4 regions of the Rhodococcus sp. GB-02 genome follow, and region 1 is predicted to be linked to each of the others. Evidence: riboswitches for the same ligand, from Rfam matches in the RefSeq annotation. Region 1 holds a riboswitch; each other region holds the start of a gene.
What was found. Region 1 has a riboswitch for S-adenosylmethionine ahead of ACSW29_RS11270 (bifunctional o-acetylhomoserine/o-acetylserine sulfhydrylase). Riboswitches for the same ligand answer to the same signal wherever they lie in the genome.
Positions count from the first base shown of each region.

Region 2: it holds a riboswitch for S-adenosylmethionine, as region 1 does, so the genes downstream of both, ACSW29_RS16285 (FAD/NAD(P)-binding protein) here and ACSW29_RS11270 (bifunctional o-acetylhomoserine/o-acetylserine sulfhydrylase) in region 1, are expected to answer to the same signal.
Region 3: it holds a riboswitch for S-adenosylmethionine, as region 1 does, so the genes downstream of both, ACSW29_RS08585 (putative leader peptide) here and ACSW29_RS11270 (bifunctional o-acetylhomoserine/o-acetylserine sulfhydrylase) in region 1, are expected to answer to the same signal.
Region 4: it holds a riboswitch for S-adenosylmethionine, as region 1 does, so the genes downstream of both, ACSW29_RS08615 (putative leader peptide) here and ACSW29_RS11270 (bifunctional o-acetylhomoserine/o-acetylserine sulfhydrylase) in region 1, are expected to answer to the same signal.

Region 1 covers NZ_JBPUKE010000001.1:2,385,172-2,389,425, reverse strand. Annotated here, with positions in the region: gene ACSW29_RS11275 (NADP-dependent isocitrate dehydrogenase) at 177-1,400, opposite strand; SAM riboswitch class IV at 1,706-1,846, shown strand; gene ACSW29_RS11270 (bifunctional o-acetylhomoserine/o-acetylserine sulfhydrylase) at 1,990-3,315, shown strand; gene metX (homoserine O-acetyltransferase MetX) at 3,312-4,254, shown strand, end outside.
Region 2 covers NZ_JBPUKE010000002.1:671,151-675,404, forward strand. Annotated here, with positions in the region: gene ACSW29_RS16275 (hypothetical protein) at 1-89, shown strand, start outside; gene fahA (fumarylacetoacetase) at 86-1,276, shown strand; SAM riboswitch class I at 1,380-1,473, shown strand; gene ACSW29_RS16285 (FAD/NAD(P)-binding protein) at 1,478-3,370, shown strand; gene ACSW29_RS16290 (ATP-dependent Clp protease ATP-binding subunit) at 3,423-4,254, opposite strand, start outside.
Region 3 covers NZ_JBPUKE010000001.1:1,794,051-1,798,304, forward strand. Annotated here, with positions in the region: gene ACSW29_RS08570 (alternate-type signal peptide domain-containing protein) at 1-523, opposite strand, end outside; gene ACSW29_RS08575 (HAD-IIA family hydrolase) at 812-1,627, opposite strand; gene ACSW29_RS08580 (sulfite exporter TauE/SafE family protein) at 1,665-2,432, opposite strand; SAM riboswitch class I at 2,632-2,726, shown strand; gene ACSW29_RS08585 (putative leader peptide) at 2,734-2,811, shown strand; gene ACSW29_RS08590 (amino acid ABC transporter permease) at 2,921-3,895, shown strand; gene ACSW29_RS08595 (amino acid ABC transporter ATP-binding protein) at 3,892-4,254, shown strand, end outside.
Region 4 covers NZ_JBPUKE010000001.1:1,799,440-1,803,693, reverse strand. Annotated here, with positions in the region: gene ACSW29_RS08625 (ABC transporter permease) at 1-240, opposite strand, end outside; gene ACSW29_RS08620 (ABC transporter substrate-binding protein) at 243-1,883, opposite strand; gene ACSW29_RS08615 (putative leader peptide) at 2,032-2,121, opposite strand; SAM riboswitch class I at 2,130-2,224, opposite strand; gene ACSW29_RS08610 (GNAT family N-acetyltransferase) at 2,242-2,832, opposite strand; gene ACSW29_RS08605 (FAD-dependent oxidoreductase) at 2,841-3,950, opposite strand; gene ACSW29_RS08600 (ABC transporter substrate-binding protein) at 3,961-4,254, opposite strand, start outside.

The DNA of each region.
Region 1 (4,254 bases):
CCCCGGGTGTCGAGGCGTCAGAACGGGAGAGGGTAGACGAAGTCACTGATCAATTGTGATCTCACACCTGGTTGAACTTCCAAGTGAGAGCGGGTGAGTTCACTCACGTGAGACCGCGAACACAAATGGGACGCCCGGTTTCCCGGACGTCCCATTCGAAAGGTGAAGCGGTGAATCTACTTCGCGGCCATGGCCTTCTGCAGGTTCACGTCGAGCGCGCCGAGGAACTCCTCGGTGGTCAGGTAGCCCTGATCGCCGCCGACCAGCATCGAGAGGTCCTTGGTCATCTGGCCGCTTTCGACGGTCTTGATGACAACGTCTTCGAGCGCCTGCGCGAAGCCGATGACCTCAGGGGTGCTGTCGAGCTTGCCACGGTGCTCGAGCCCGCGGGTCCACGCGAAGATGGATGCGATCGGGTTGGTCGAGGTGGGCTTGCCCTGCTGGTGCTGACGGTAGTGACGCGTCACGGTGCCGTGAGCAGCCTCTGCCTCACAGGTCCGTCCGTCCGGTGTGAGCAGAACCGACGTCATGAGGCCGAGCGAGCCGAAGCCCTGGGCCACGGTGTCGGACTGAACGTCACCGTCGTAGTTCTTGCATGCCCAGACGTAGCCGCCCTCCCACTTGAGTGCGGAAGCGACCATGTCGTCGATGAGGCGGTGCTCGTAGGTCAGACCTGCGGCATCGAACTCAGCCTTGAACTCGGTCTCGTAGACGTGCTGGAAGATGTCCTTGAAGGCACCGTCGTACGCCTTGAGAATGGTGTTCTTGGTGGACAGGTACACCGGGTAGTTCTGCTGCAGTCCGTAGGTGAGCGACGCGCGAGCGAAGTCACGGATGGACGTGGTGAAGTTGTACTGCCCCTGGACGACGCCGCCCTCTTCGGGGAAGTTGACCAGTTCGTGCTCGATCGGTGCGCTGCCGTCCTCAGGCGTGTAGGTGATCATCACCTTGCCGGGGCCGGGGACCTTGAAGTCTGTGGCGCGGTACTGGTCGCCGAATGCGTGACGGCCGATGATGATCGGCTTGGTCCAGCCCGGAACGAGTCGCGGAACGTTGGAGATGATGATCGGTGCGCGGAAGATCGTGCCGCCGAGAATGTTGCGGATCGTTCCGTTCGGGGAACGCCACATCTTCTTGAGACCGAATTCCTCGACACGTGCCTCGTCCGGCGTGATCGTGGCGCATTTGACGCCGACGCCGTGCTTCTGGATCGCGTGCGCTGCGTCGATGGTGACCTGGTCGTCGGTCTCGTCGCGGTACTCGATACCGAGGTCGTAGTACTCGAGGTTCACATCGAGATACGGATGGATCAACTTGTCTTTGATGAACTGCCAGATAATGCGCGTCATCTCATCGCCGTCGAGTTCGACGACGGTGCCCTCAACCTTGATTTTGGACATGGGTGCTTCGCGTCCTCCTAGGAAGTTTCCCTGGTTACACGGTTGCGGTCACACTTTGTGAGTGGGTCCGCGAACGGTTCGATTATCAAACCTAGACGGTGTGGACTGATCTCGGGAGATGAGTCCCAAACAAGACAAGCGTACTGCTAACCCGTGAGGCTGCAACCGGCAGGTCCACCCATCGGTCTCTACTCGCGAGTAACTTTTGCCTGCTAGTGGGCTGCGTCGCTCTGCCCCGCGTGCGGTTGCGGCTCACATTTCGCCCCGCGTCAGGACTGCGCTCACTTCCCGGTAGAATCCGACTTGGTCATGAGTGCCAGCGTCAAGCCCCGGCTCGCTGGACGGCAACCCTCCAACCGCGGTGGGGTGCCCCGGGTGATGACCAGGTTTCCCGACGTGGATCTGCTCGCGCAGTTCCACCGCAATTCGGGTGACAAGCGCGGGTCCGACAGGGACGGACCCCAGACCGGGCCGAGCCCCACGGAGGTATTTCAGTATGTGTCGCACTTGTAGATAGACCCCAGCACGGGGCGGCGATCATTCGCCCCCGTCCGACATCTATCCGTCAGACCACTGGAGTGAACAAATCATGACCGACAACACAGCCGACGCCGCAGCAACTTCTGATCCGACCGCGAACTGGTCGTTCGAGACCAAGCAGGTGCACGCCGGGCAAACAGCGGACACCGCCACCAATGCGCGCGCTCTGCCGATCTACCAGACCACCAGCTACGTCTTCGACAGCACCGATCACGCTGCGGCACTGTTCGGCCTCGCCGAGCCGGGCAACATCTACACGCGGATCATGAATCCCACACAGGACGCCGTCGAGCAGCGCATCGCTGCCCTCGAAGGCGGAGTCGCCGCACTCCTCCTCTCCTCGGGTCAGGCTGCCGAGACCATCGCGATCCTCAACATCGCCGAGGCCGGCGACCACATCGTCTCCAGCCCGTACCTGTACGGCGGCACGTACAACCTCCTGCATTACACCCTTCGTAAGCTGGGCATCGAAGTCACGTTCGTCGAGGATCCTGACGATCTCGACCAGTGGCGCGAAGCAATTCGCCCGAACACGAAGGCGTTCTACGGCGAAACGATCGCCAATCCGAAGAACCACATTCTCGACCTACCCGGCATCTCGTCGCTGGCCCACGAGAACGGTCTTCCGTTGATCGTGGACAACACTGTCGCGACGCCGTACCTGCTCCGCCCGCTCGAACACGGCGCCGACATCGTCGTCCACTCCGCCACCAAATACCTTGGCGGACACGGCACCGCGATCGCCGGCGTCATCGTCGACGGCGGCACCTTCGATTGGACGCAGGGTCGCCACACGAACTTCACGACGCCTGATCCCAGCTACCACGGCGTCACCTTCGCAGACCTCGGCGCGCCGGCGTTTGCACTCAAGGCTCGCGTCCAACTGCTGCGCGATCTCGGCTCCGCCGTGGCGCCGTTCAACGCGTTCCTCATCGCGCAGGGCATCGAAACCTTGAGCCTGCGCATCGAGCGTCACGTGTCCAATGCACAGAAGGTCGCCGAGTTCCTCGACGGCCACGGCGAGGTGGCCTCCGTTTCCTACGCGGGACTTCCCTCCTCGCCTTGGTTCGAACGCGGAAAGCAGCTGATGCCCAAGGGAACCGGCGCCATCGTCACCTTCGAGCTGCCCGGCGGGATCGATGCGGGCAAGAAGTTCGTCAACGCCCTGACACTGCACAGCCACGTCGCCAACATCGGTGATGTTCGCTCACTCGTCATCCACCCCGCGTCGACGACGCACTCGCAGCTCACCCCCGAAGAGCAGCTCGCTTCGGGTGTCACGCCCGGACTCGTCCGCCTCGCGGTCGGGATCGAGGGAATCGACGACATCCTCGCCGATCTCACCGTCGGCCTGGCTGCGGTGGCAAACTCGTGACCGTGAACGAATTGGAGCCCAGGATCGACCTCCTACCCCCGGCCGACGGTCAGGTGGGGTTCGTCGACATCGGCGCTCTGGAACTCGAAAGCGGCGCGGTACTCCCATCCGTTTCGCTCGCCGTTCAGCGGTGGGGTGAGCTGTCCCCGAACTGCGACAACGTCGTACTCGTCGAGCACGCACTGACCGGAGACTCGCACGTCACCGGTCCGATCTCCGCGAATCAGCCATCCCCCGGCTGGTGGAACGGGATGGTCGGCCCCGGCGAACCGATCGACACCGGCGAATGGTGCGTCATCGCAACCAATGTCCTCGGTGGTTGTCGCGGCACGACCGGTCCCAGTTCACTGGCCGACGACGGCAAGCCGTGGGGCAGCAGGTTCCCGGAGATCTCCATCCGGGATCAGATCGCGGCGGAGAAGAAGCTTGTCGATCTGCTCGGGATCGACCAGTTGGCCTCGGTGGTCGGCGGATCCATGGGCGGCATGCGCACCCTCGAGTGGGCAGTTACCTACCCGGACAGCATTCGCTCCGCGTTGGTGCTCGCAACCGGTTCACGGGCGACCGCAGATCAGATCGGCACCCAGACGACGCAGATCGCGGCCATCGTCTCCGATCCCGACTGGCAAGGCGGTAACTACCACGGAACGGGTCGGGCACCGCGCGCCGGACTCGGCATCGCTCGTCGCATCGCGCACCTGACGTATCGCACAGAGTCCGAACTGGACGCACGCTTCGAGAACTCCGCTCAGAACGACGAAAACCCGTGGAACGGTGGACGATACGCGGTGCAGAGTTACCTGGAACATCAGGCGGACAAGCTGGTCGACCGCTTCGACCCGAGCACGTACGTCCTCCTGACCGAGGCCATGAACCGGCACGACATCGGCCGTGGACGCGGCGGCGTTGCAGCGGCGTTGGCATCGATCACGGCACCGG
Region 2 (4,254 bases), on a different contig from region 1:
GGACCTGCAGCATCTCGGACCCGCTTACCGAGCTGGAAGGCCTCGGGTTGATCGTCCGCTCCAACAAAACCGAAGGAACACTCGTATGACCGTCACGACCATCGACATTCCCGCCGACTCGTTGTTCGGGATCGACAATCTGCCCTACGGCATCTTCTCTCCTGCAGGAGGTTCACCGCGTGTTGGTGTACGAGTGGCCGACTCGGTAGTCGATCTCGCAGCGACACTGGGTGATTCCGTGTTTGCCGAACCGACCCTGAACGCATTCATGGCTCAGGGCCGAGCTCAGTGGGTCTCGGTGCGAAATCGAATCACGGACCTGGTAACCGGCGAAATAGTTTCGGATGCCGTGTTTTCCATCGAATCGGTGACACTGCACTTGCCGATCGCCGTAGCCGACTACGTCGACTTCTACGCCTCGGAGAATCACGCAACGAACCTCGGAAAGTTGTTCCGTCCGGACTCCGCCCCCTTGATGCCGAACTGGAAGCACCTTCCCGTCGGATACCACGGACGCTCGAGCACCATCGTCGTCTCCGGCACCGATATCGTTCGCCCTTGCGGACAGCGGAAAGCACCCGATCAGGAGAACCCTGACTTCGGACCGTCTCGTCGCCTCGACATCGAAGCCGAGATGGGGTTCATCGTCGGAACTCCCTCGAAGATGGGCGATTCCATTACCCCGGACGAATTTGCCGAGCACGTCTTCGGCGCGGTCGTCGTGAACGACTGGACAGCCCGAGACATCCAGGCGTGGGAGTACGTGCCCCTCGGTCCGAACCTGGGGAAGAGCTTCGCGACCTCCATCTCGCCGTGGATCGTGCCGTTGCTCGCCCTCGAAGCAGCCCGAATCGACACTCCGGTGCAGGACCCCGAACCGCTCTCATACCTGCGAGGTGAGGAGAAGTGGGGACTGGACATCGATTTGGCCGTCGAATGGAACGGTCACGTCGTCTCGCGACCGCCCTACGCGCAGATGTACTGGTCACCTGCGCAGATGCTCGCGCACACCACCATCAACGGTGCAGCAGCGAGCACCGGCGATCTCTTTGCGTCCGGAACCATTTCCGGACCGGACAAGGATCAGCGCGGCGCCTTCATCGAACTGACCTGGGGCGGCGAGGAACCCGTAACTGTGGGTTCCGAGACTCGCGCTTTTCTCGAAGACGGCGACACCATCGCCATCTCGGCCACCGCTCCCGGCATCGGCGGTTCACGAATCGGCTTCGGGGATGTTCACGCCCGTATTCTGCCGGCGACGCAGACCGAAAGGTAACCGTCGATCTGTCGACTCGGGAGACCGATTGACAACTGTTTGATTCACGCTGATCTGATGTCCGGAATTCCTTGCCTCACGATTCTCCGAAGATAAGCTGGACTAACCATCCAGAGCGATCGAGAGTCCTGGCTCCGTGACGTCGCAGCAACCCCCTCAGCTGAGGTGCGGGTGCTTTCTGCCAGGTCCGATGGAGGACTCGTGCCCGGCGATCGACCCCTTACCTCAGTGAGGGCAGCAACTGTCATCGTGATCGTGGGCGGTGGACCACGCGGGACCGGCGTACTCGAGCGGATCCTCGCTCACGAATCGGTGAACGCCGATCCCACACCGATCGACATTCACGTTGTCGACCCGTATCCGGCAGGCGCCGGCCGCATTTGGCGAGGCAGCCAGGCGCCGCTTCTGTGGATGAATTCGACAACCGCGGACGTCACGATGTTCACCGACGCGACCACCGCCGTAACCGGCCCGGTGCTGCCGGGACCGACACTCGCGGAATGGGTCGCCGAGCACTCGGCTGAACTTGCCGAATTCCCCGAAATCGCGGCAGAAGTTCCGATGATCACCCCGTCGTCGTTTGCATCGAGGTCACTGCAGAGCCGATACCTGAACTGGGTGTTCCAGACCGCGGTCGACTCCGCACCAGCGCACGTCGACGTCCGAGTTCATCGACGATCCGTGGTCGACATCGTGAACGTCGGCAAGACACAGACGGTTCATCTGGATGACGGAGCTGTCATCGACGCGACGGCCGTCCTTCTCGCACAAGGGCACCCCGATGCGTTGCCTGCCCCACGTGAAATCGCACTGACCAGCTTCGCGTCCGATCACGGATTGACCTATGTAGGGCCGGGATACACCGCCGACCTCGATGCCGATGTCATCCCCGAACGCGAACCGGTTCTGATCGCCGGGCTCGGGCTGGCTTTCATCGACTGGATGGTTCTCCTCGCCGAGAGCCGCGGCGGCATCTTCGAACGCGGTGAGGACGGTGCCCTCACTTACGCTCCCTCGGGTCGGGAACCTCTGTTGTATACCGGATCTCGTCGCGGCGTGCCGTATCACTCCAAGATTTCGTACTCGATCGCCGACGCGCGGCCACCGCTACCTCGGTTCTTCACCGCTGATCTTGTGCCCGGCGACGGACCGTTGGATTTCCGAAACGACATCTGGCCCTTGGCGTCGAAAGAACTGGCAGGCGCCCACTATCACGAACTGTTCGCGTCGCACCCGGATCGGACGGTGGGCACCTGGGAGGAGTTCGACGCCAAATTCGCCTCGCTGGCTTGGGGATCACCTCGATTGCAGGAACTGGTAGAGAACGCAGTCCCGAAGCCGGAAGACCGCATCGATCTCGAGCGGCTGAACCGCCCACTCGACGGTGAGCGCTACGACGGACTCGCCGAGGTCCAATCCCGGATCAGCGAATATATCTCGGCAGACGTCGTGCGGAGATCGGACCCGTATTTCAGCGCCGACGCAGCTGTCTTCTCAGCGCTGCTCTCGACGTACATGACTGTCGGAGAATTGTTGCGGCGCGGCAGAATCCCGGCCGAATCCGTCGCCAAGGACGTCGAGGGTTGGCTGCATTCGTTCTTCAGCTTCATTGCCAGTGGTCCGCCACCCGAGCGTCTGGAACAGTTGATCGCGCTCAACGAGGCCGGCATCGTCCAGTTCCTCGGGCCGGATTCAGCGTTCTCCACCGAAATCGACCCGGTAACGGGTGCTGGGATCTTTGTCGCTCGTAGTGCGTCGCACACCGACATCGTGGCCGCGAACACCCTCGTCGAAGCACGCTTGCCGGTTGCTTCCATCAGCGCGAGCGGTGACTCGCTCCTGCGGACGCTTCACGGTCGGGGCGAGGCAGTCGAACTTCTTGCGACCGTGGACAGTTCGGCGAAGCTCGCCGTCGACGGTACTTCACGAATTCTCGACCAGGACAACACAGCTCATCCTCGCCGCTTCGCGGCCGGGCCGTGGGTTGCAGGCCACAACTGGTCGGCGGCTTTCCCTCGTCCCCGTACCAATGCGGGGTTTTTCCGGCACAACGATGCCCTGGCGGCGGAGATTTTGGGCGCTGCGCGCCTGTGAGCGGTTAGGGAGTCCAGAGACTCCCTAACCGCTCACGGGGGCTGTGCCCCTCCTAGCTGAACACCAACTCGCCCTCGTCAACCGCGACGGTGATACTGCCGCCCTCTTCGAGGAGATCGTCGAGCAGCATGTCGGCGATCTTGTCGTCGACCACACGCTGAATCGAACGACGCAACGGGCGAGCCCCGAACTCGGGTTGATGCCCGTGCTCGGCAATCCAGTCCACTGCGTCGGCGGTGAACTCGATGTCGATGCCCTTGGACTGCAACCGCTTCCGGCTGTCGTCGAGCAACAGATCAGTGATCCGGTGCAGTTGCTCGGTGTCGAGCTTGCGGAAGATCACGATCTCGTCGATGCGGTTGAGGAACTCCGGCCGCATCGATTCGCGCAACCTGGCCATCACGCGGTCGCGCAGTGGCTTCTCCGCCGACTCTGCATCACCTGTGGTGAAGCCGAGTCCACCGGACTTGCTCGAGATGATGTCCGAGCCGAGGTTGCTGGTCATGATCACGACAGTGTTCTTGAAGTCCACCGTTCGACCCTGGCCGTCGGTCAGACGCCCGTCGTCGAGCACCTGGAGCAAGGTGTTGAACACGTCCGGGTGTGCCTTCTCGATCTCGTCGAGCAGGATCACCGAGTACGGGTTACGACGCACCTGTTCCGTGAGCTGTCCGGCCTCGCCGTAGCCGACATATCCGGGAGGAGCACCGACCAATCGGCTTACCGTGTGCCTCTCACCGAACTCACTCATGTCGAAGCGCAGCATCTTGTTCTCGTCACCGAAGAGTGTGGCAGCCAGAGCTTTTGCGAGCTCCGTCTTGCCGACACCGGTAGGTCCGAGGAACAGGAAGCTACCGACGGGACGATCCGGATCGCTCATACCG
Region 3 (4,254 bases), 590 kb from region 1:
CCAACTTCATCGCCGCCAAGTTCAGCGACTGATTCTGTGCGACCTGATTGGCCACCTCGGTGAAGTTCAGACGGACTCCGACGTGCACGATCGTGCCGTTCTGTACCTTGGTGATCTGTGAAATCGGGTTGCCACCAGCATCCTTGATGGTCGTAACCGGCTGTACAGCGGCGGCAAGTTCGGCGCTGTTGGCACCCGGAACGATGCCGGCCGTATCCGCGGTCAGAACAGCCGCGAGACGATCGCCCACTGCGGTCACGGTGACGTCGCAGGTGTATTCGATGCTCTCGGTAGTGACGATGCGGTAAGCCGAGATGTTGGTGATTGCGGTCTTCGTTGGGTTGAGGGAGTTCCAACCGCCGCCGACCGGTGCGCAGGCGCTCAGGTCGAGTGCACCGGAAGTGACGGGTCCGCCGCCTCCGACGTCGGCTGAGTCGCTCCACACTGCGAGCGAGCCCGCACCGCCGAGGAGGAGGGCACCGGCCGCCGCAGCAGCGATCGCGCCCTTGGTCTGCTTCTTCATGAAAATCTCATTTCATGTCTGGGACCCGAAATGGGTCGTTCAGAAATGAGTATCATCCACGGCAAACGATTCGTTACTGCTTTGTCGCAAATTCTTTTTCGACTGCGATCCACCTTTTCTGGTCCAGAAAACCGCTTCTGAACTGTGTATAACTACCATTATGTAATTCTGGTCTGAAGAAAACCGATTGTTTGTCTAGTTGGAAAAAGCGGACTAGTCGGATTCTGGCAAATTCACCGTTCTTTCGCCGGCTAATTACCGACTCGCGGTTTTGTTTTGCAATTTGAATCAATTGTTTGTGTTGCTACGGAATGGATCGGTTGTCGTTCCCACAAGATCGGCGACTGACTCGAGGACGATGGTCGGGCGGTAGGGGTAGAGCTCGACCGACGCGCGGGTCGAGATCCCGGTCATCACCAGAATCGTCTGCAGTCCGGCTTCGAGGCCACAGACGATGTCGGTGTCCATGCGGTCGCCGATCATCAATGTGTTGGCCGAATGAGCGCCGATGGACCGCAGGGCTGAGCGCATCATCAAAGCGTTGGGCTTGCCGACGTAGTAGGGATCGCGTCCGGTTGCCTTGGTGATGAGAGCGGCGACCGAGCCGGTTGCCGGTAGAGAGCCGTCGCGCGACGGCCCGGTGGCGTCGGGGTTGGTGGCGATGAACCGCGATCCGCGCTCGACCAGGCGAATGGCGGTGGTGATTGCCTCGAAGGAGTACGTGCGCGTCTCGCCGAGGACGACGTAGTCGGGGTCACTATCCGTCAGGACGTAGCCGATGTCGTGCAGTGCAGTGGTCAGCCCCGATTCGCCGACCACGTAGGCGCTGCCGCCCGGACGCTGGTTGGCCAGGAAGGTCGCGGTAGCGAGCGCTGACGTCCAGATCGACTTCTCCGGGATGTCGAGTCCCGAGTTGAGGAGGCGTGCTCGCAGGTCACGCGGGGTGCGGATGGAGTTGTTGGTGAGCACCATATACGGAATGTCGTTCGACGCCAGTTCTGCCAGGAACGTGTCTGCTCCGGGTATCAAGTGCTCCTCGTGGACGAGAACCCCGTCCATGTCCATGAGGTAGGTCCAACCGGTCTGATCGTCTGTTCTGGTCATATCTCCAGTATGTGCGGGGGCCGCCCGATGTGGGCGGTCAAGCGAGAAGACGCCACAAGCCGACCAGGCCGACGACGACAATCGTGTAGCGCAGTGCAGTGGGGGACAGGCGTCGTCCGTAGCGGGCGCCCAGAACGCCACCACCGAGTGAGCCGACAGCGATCAATCCGGCTGCTGCCCAATTGATCTGGTCGAAGGCAAGAGTGATGTACATCCCGGCTGCGACGATGTTGACGAGCAGTGAGAGCAGGTTCTTCGCGCCGTTCATGCGCTGGAGGGTTTCCGGGAGGATGGCACCCATCACACCGATGAGGAGGATGCCCTGCGCGGCGGTGAAGTAACCGCCGTAGATGCCGACTGCAAAGGTGCCGGCGGTCAGGAGCATCAGCCTCTTGGTGGACAGCGCCGTTTCTTCGGTGGAGCGCTTCTTCGCCCACGCCTGGATACGTGGTTGGAGGAGCACAAGTGCGAGAGCCAGGATCAACAGCACCGGAACGATGGTCTCGAACAGTTTCTCGGGTAGGTGCATGAGCAACCACGAACCGAGGAGCGCGCCGGCGAGCGACGCCGGAATCTGCCATTTCAGACGATCCCCCTGTCCCGACAACTCACGCCGGTATCCCCACGTCCCTGAAACCCCGCCGGCGACGAGCCCGACTGCGTTGGACATCGTCGCGGTCACCGGCGGCATGCCGAAGGCGACCAGGGTGGGAAACGTGATCAGCGTTCCGCTGCCGACCACGGCATTGATCGCGCCCGCACCGATACCGGCCAACAAGATGAAGAAAGCGTCGATTCCACTCACTCCGCAGACGGTACGGCAGAGGAAAAGTCAGTCCGGACGGCGGTCCCGGTCTTGATTCGAACACTCCATTGAACACGGCGGCCAAGGCTTCGGGCACCGTTGGAATCAGTGCGATTTCAACGTGGAGAGACCTTCATTTCCCTTGCAGTGCAGGGAAATACAATATTTGACGACTCGGCATTTCGCGTCTAGTCTTTGCTCACCATCCAGAGCGACCGAGAGACCTGGCTCGTCGACGTCGCAGCAACCCCCCGAGTGATCGGGAGCGGGTGCTACCGCCAGGACCGATGGAAGGCATCACATGGGTTCCACTTCGCACGCTGCGCACAGGCGTCGTCACATCGATCTGTGCCGCACCGCTTCGTGTCACTGTCACTGACCGAACTGCCGTCGTCTTCGCAACTCGAGCACACCACCTCGAGAACACAGCTGCGTCCCCATTCCCTGAAAGGTCTATTCGTGATGTCCATTCCGTCAGGTAGTGCGCCGTGAGCGCGCCCACCGATGTCCGCCCCGACAAGTCGGTGGCCGAGCCGCAACTTCCCGACTCGGAACTTGTCGTTGCTCGTACCTGGCACCCGCTGCGCTGGTTGATCAGCGCAGTTGTGCTGGCATTGCTTGCTCAGTTCATTCACGGACTCGTCGTCAACCCGGGCTGGGACTGGCCTACGTTCGCGCAGTACTTCACTGCGAAATCAGTGCTTGCCGCGTTGTGGATGACGATCAAACTGACCCTGTGGGGGACGATCCTCGGATTCGGTCTCGGAGTGTTCCTGGCACTCGGCCGGTTGTCGAAGAACCCGGTCCTGCAGGTGATCGCCTGGACCTACATTTGGGCTTTCCGCTCGATTCCGCTCATCGTGCAGCTGCTCTTCTGGTTCAACATCACGTACCTGTACCAGACGCTTTCTCTCGGAATACCTTTCGGGCCGGAGTTCTTCACCTTCCAGGTCAGTGGTGTGATCGGCGGATTCACCGCAGCAGTTATCGGTTTGGCGCTACACCAGGCCGCGTACTCGGCCGAGATCATCCGCTCCGGAATCATCTCGGTCGATCACGGTCAGATCGAAGCTGCTCACTCGCTCGGTATTCCGCGCAGTCGACAGTTCTTCAAGATCGTTCTCCCGCAGGCGATGCGGGCGATCCTCCCCAATGCCGCCAACGAGGTCATCGGACTCTTCAAGGGAACGTCCATCGTCTCCACCATGGCGATCGCCGAACTGTTCTACCAGGTGCAGGTCATCTTCGGCCGCAACGGACGAGTTGTGCCCCTGCTGATGGTCGCCACGATCTGGTACATCATCCTCACGACGTTGCTCTCGATCGGTCAGTACTACGTTGAGCGCCACTACGCCCGTGGATCCGCCCGCGCTCTTCCTTTGACTCCGATACAGAAGGCTCGCAAGAAGTTCGACGAGATTCGTGATGCGCGTCTCGATTTTCCGAGAGGTGCGACCCGATGACCGCAGAGCTGGCCGAAGAGACGGTGTACGCCGTCGAAGCGCGCGGAATCCACAAGTCGTTCGGCGCGCTGGAAGTACTTGCCGGCGTAGATCTCCTGGTCCGCAAGGGTGAAGTGACCGTCATTCTCGGCCCGTCCGGTTCCGGTAAGTCCACCTTGTTGCGCACCCTCAATCACCTCGAGAAGGTCGACCGAGGGACCGTGCGGATCGACGGAGAACTGATCGGATACCGGCGCAAGGGAAATCGACTTCACGAACTGCGTGACCGAGAGATCCTGAAACAGCGTTCACACATCGGATTCGTGTTCCAGAACTTCAACCTGTTTCCGCACCTGACTGCGCTGGAAAACGTGGTGGAA
Region 4 (4,254 bases), 590 kb from region 1:
GCCGCGAAGAGCCTTGGTCAGCGATGTCCAGTACTGCACCCACACCGACTGGTCCAAGCCGTATCGTGCCCGAAGCTGATCGAGCGCAGCCTGATCCACTGCAACACCCTGCCCGGATGAGTCCGCAGCCATGCTGACCGGATCGCTCGGCAGGAGGAACAGAATCACGAACGAAATGGTGAAGGCGGCCCAAAGGACAACTGCGGCCTGGCCCAGTCGGGTGAGTACGTATCGAGTCATGACTACTTACCCGACAACCATGCGTCGTAGAACTGCAGGCGTGACGAGGCTTCGAAGTTCAGATCCTGAACACTCGATCCGGCGCCGATGGCCTGCGAGAGCTCGATGGTGGGAATGGACAGCCCACGGTCGAGGATCAATTCCTGTGCGGTGGATACCAGTTCGCCGCGCTGCCCGTTGTCCGTGGCTGCAAGCTGCTCGGTGAGAACCTTGTCGAGCTCCGGATCTGCGCCGCGACGGTTGAGGTTGCGGCCCTCGGTGCTGAACGACGCCCGCAGGATGTCGGCGTCGGCCCTAGTGCTGTTGTAGTACAGCGAATCGTAATCACCCGACACCCCCTTCTCGGTCCATTCACCGTTCGAGACCAGATTGAGCTGCAGGTCGACGCCGACCTTCTTGAGCTGCTGCTGAACGAGCTCGAGAATGGCCTGATTACCCGAGAACACCGGGCTGAACGTGACGCTGAAAGTGAGCTTCTGCCCGTCCTTCTCGCGAATACCGTCGCTTCCGGTCTTCCAACCGGCTGCATCGAGAAGCTTCGCCGACTTGTCGGCGTCGTACGTCACGACACTGGATTCGTCGGTGTAGAGCGGAGTGGTGTGAGCCAACGGGCTCGTTGCCGGGAAGAACGACGGATCCAGAACGGTGTCGACGAGCTCTTGCCGGTTGATCGCCGGAACGATGGCCTGGCGGACAGACTGATCAGCGAGAACTCCACGACTGACGTTGGGCTGGAAGAAGAAGCTCACGCCCGGGTTCGGCCGGGTGAGGATGCGTCCGCCTGCGCCCTCGATCTGCGGTGCGTCCTGTGGGAGCGCATCGCTGACCGCATCGAGCTGGCCGGAAGCCACGCTGCCCGCGCGCACACCGGATTCGGGGACCACGGTGAAGTCGACGCCGTCGAGGTAGGCCTCGCCCTGATGCGCGACCGCGTCCGACGCCCAGTTGTATCCCGCGCGCTTGGCGATCTTGACACTCTTGTCCTGCTGCCAGTCGGTGTAGACGAACGGCCCGGAGGCGATTACCGCTGCACCGGGGCAGCGCTGCTCGGATGCCAGTGCAGTGGTGGAATCAGCGAGGATTCCGAGCTGCGGCGTCGAAGTTGCTTGCAGGAACTGAACATTGGGTCCAGAGAAATTGATCTTCGCCGTGTGTGCGTCAACGACGTCGGTACCCGTGTAGGAGGACAGGTAGCTCTTCGCCAACGACGCGTTCGGCCCGAGGTTCTTGACCGAATCGAAGGTCTTCTTCACCGAATCCGCCGTCACCGGTGTGCCGTCACTGAAAGTGGCATCGTCGCGAAGGACAAACGTGAAGCTCGCGGCGTCGGGGCTGATCTCCCAACTCTTGGCGAGCCACGGGGTGATCTCTCCGGAGTCGGGATTTTGATCGGTCAGCGAATCCACCACGGTACGAGTGACATACACCGTCTGGTTACTTCCGGCCTGGGCCGGATCGGCGCACGTCGGCGCCTGCGAGAGGCCGTAGCGAAGGGTTCCACCGGACTGCGCGGGACCCGCGTCGGCACCGCTGTCACTTCCGTTGCTGCTGCAGCCGGCGAGGACCGTGCCGAGAACCGAGAGAGCACCGATACCGGCAATTACGGTCGCGCGTTTACGGGCACCGAATGAGGGCGAGGACACCAAGAACTCCTAAAGAGGCATGCCGAAGAGCGCACCCGCCGCCCTGAAGCAAGAAGCTCCGAAAAGGCGATCGAGCACGAATCACTTGTGCAGAGAAGAGAAAACAGACTTGTCGACGACTCGCCTGAGTGTGAATGACTGACCGAGGTCAGTTGGTACAGAAAGATCCCGCGGTGCGGCACAGGTCTACGTGACGACGCGACCAGGCGGTATCGAAACCGCCTTCGACTGCCTTCATTTCGTGTTCCTCCATCGGTCCTGGCGGTAGCACCCGCACCCGATCACTCGGGGGGTTGCTGCGACTTCAATGAGCCAGGTCTCTCGGTCGCTCTGGATGGTCGTTCGCAAGTGTACGAGGTCAAACCCGGGTGTTGTCAACCCGGTCGGTAGGAATTGCTGCTCGGGTCACATTTTCGAGCACTCGAAGTTGTTTCTCGAACGGGTGGACTCCCACCTCTTCGGGCGAGAGTGAAGCGTCGTAAAGCGGTGTGTATCCACTGGACAGATACAGCGCGAGCGCCTCGGGTTGCCGAGGGCCCGTCGTGAGGAACACCCGGTTGTATCCGCGAAGTTCGATCTCTCGTTCCAACTCACGAACGACGACCTTGCCGAGGCCGCGCTTCCGATAGTCGGCCGATGTCCAGATTCTTTTCAGTTCGGCGGTGGTGGAATCGAATTGGCGAAATGCACCGCCCGCAATCGGTACATCCGCGTGGGTGAGCACCAGTAGCGCCCCCTGCGGGTACGCAAATTCTTCTGCCGGGTACGTGGTGAGATCCTCGAGCATCGCTTCGCGAGTTCCGCCGTAACGCGAGCTGTATTCGAGCGCCAACTCCGCAATCAGTGGAGCTGCCAAGGGATCGTCCTGCGATACCGAGTAGACCTCTACCGCGCCGATACCGTCGAGCTGCCGAGTCCCGAGCTCCAGTGCCACAACACTTTCCTCCATGAATCTGGTCAACGCTCCCCCAGCCGAAAAGCTTCCGAAGCGAGAGTGGTTCCGTCGACGAGGTCCGATACAAGTTCACCCAGGGCTGGACCGAATTTGAATCCATGACCCGAGAATCCCGCCGCAACCGTGACATCGCCGACTCGGTCGATGACGAAGTGACTGTCCGGCGTGCTCGTGTACAGGCACGTGATCGACTCGACCTGGGCGGAATCGACGCCGGGTAACCACGACTCGGCGTACTCGACCAATCGTTGCTCACCGTCGACATCAGGGGTGTAGTCGCGGGTCTGCGGAGTCACCACCGGCCCGGTCGCGTGTTCACCGATCTTGATGCCGTCCTCGGAACCGAGTCCGTAGATTCCCGCAGTCTCCAACTGTGCACCCGGGTGGTGAACGAAACTCGGCCACTCGACTCCCGGATCGAGCGGTGCGAAGTGCGCCGGTTGTTCCTGCGTCGTGCGCAGCGTCGGCAATGCGATTTCGGAGCCGAGGCCGCTGTCTGCGATCAGGTCCGCAGTCCACGCACCGGCCGCGATCACGACCTGACGAGCCGCGAGCGTTCCACTCTCCGTCACCACGTCCACGCCGTACGACGCTCGCGCGAGTGCCAGTACCCGAACGTCGTGACGGACCTCGGCACCGGCGAACACCGCTCCCGCCTTCAAAGCGGTCACGGCGCGATCCGCATGCAACCGGCCTGCATCGGGGTGATGGAGCACGGTGGTGTCGAATCGCAGCCCCGGCCAGCGCGCGGACGCCTCGGCAGGAGTGAGGATCTCACCCTTGATGCCCGCCTCGACCAATATCTGCGCCTTGGACTGCACCGCCTGCGGCAGACCGTGATCGACCGCGCCTGTGAGTTCCAGGAACCCGATGTCCGTCGTGGTCTCCAACTCCCGCCACAGCGGCAGCGCGTCGGCCGCCAACCCTGTGTACAGGTGATTGTCGTAGGCCTGACGGTAGATGCGCGAAGTACCGTGCGACGCACCGTGCTTGTGCCCCGGCCCGAACTGTTCCAGCTGTACGACGCTACGTCCGCGCGCCGCGAGCCGCCATGCGGCGGAGGACCCGACGAGCCCTCCGCCGATGACGATCACATCGGGAATCTCACTCATGGACGAGAGCTCACTTGGTCTTCGGAAGGCCGGGCGGGTTGATCAAAGACGTGTCGACGGCTTCACTGGTGATGTTCCAGCGCTCGAGGATCCGCTGGTACGTGCCGTTCTCGATCGTGTGGTTGATCGCGTCATTGATTGCCTTGATCAGACCGTTGTCCTTCTTCACCAGCACCGCGATCTGCCCCTGCAGAGTGTCGCCGGCCCCGGAGAACTCACCGACAACCTCGGTCTCCCCCGACTGCTTGGCGTGGAACTGTGATGACGGGTTCGGCCCGAAGTAGGCGTCGATCCGGCCGGACTG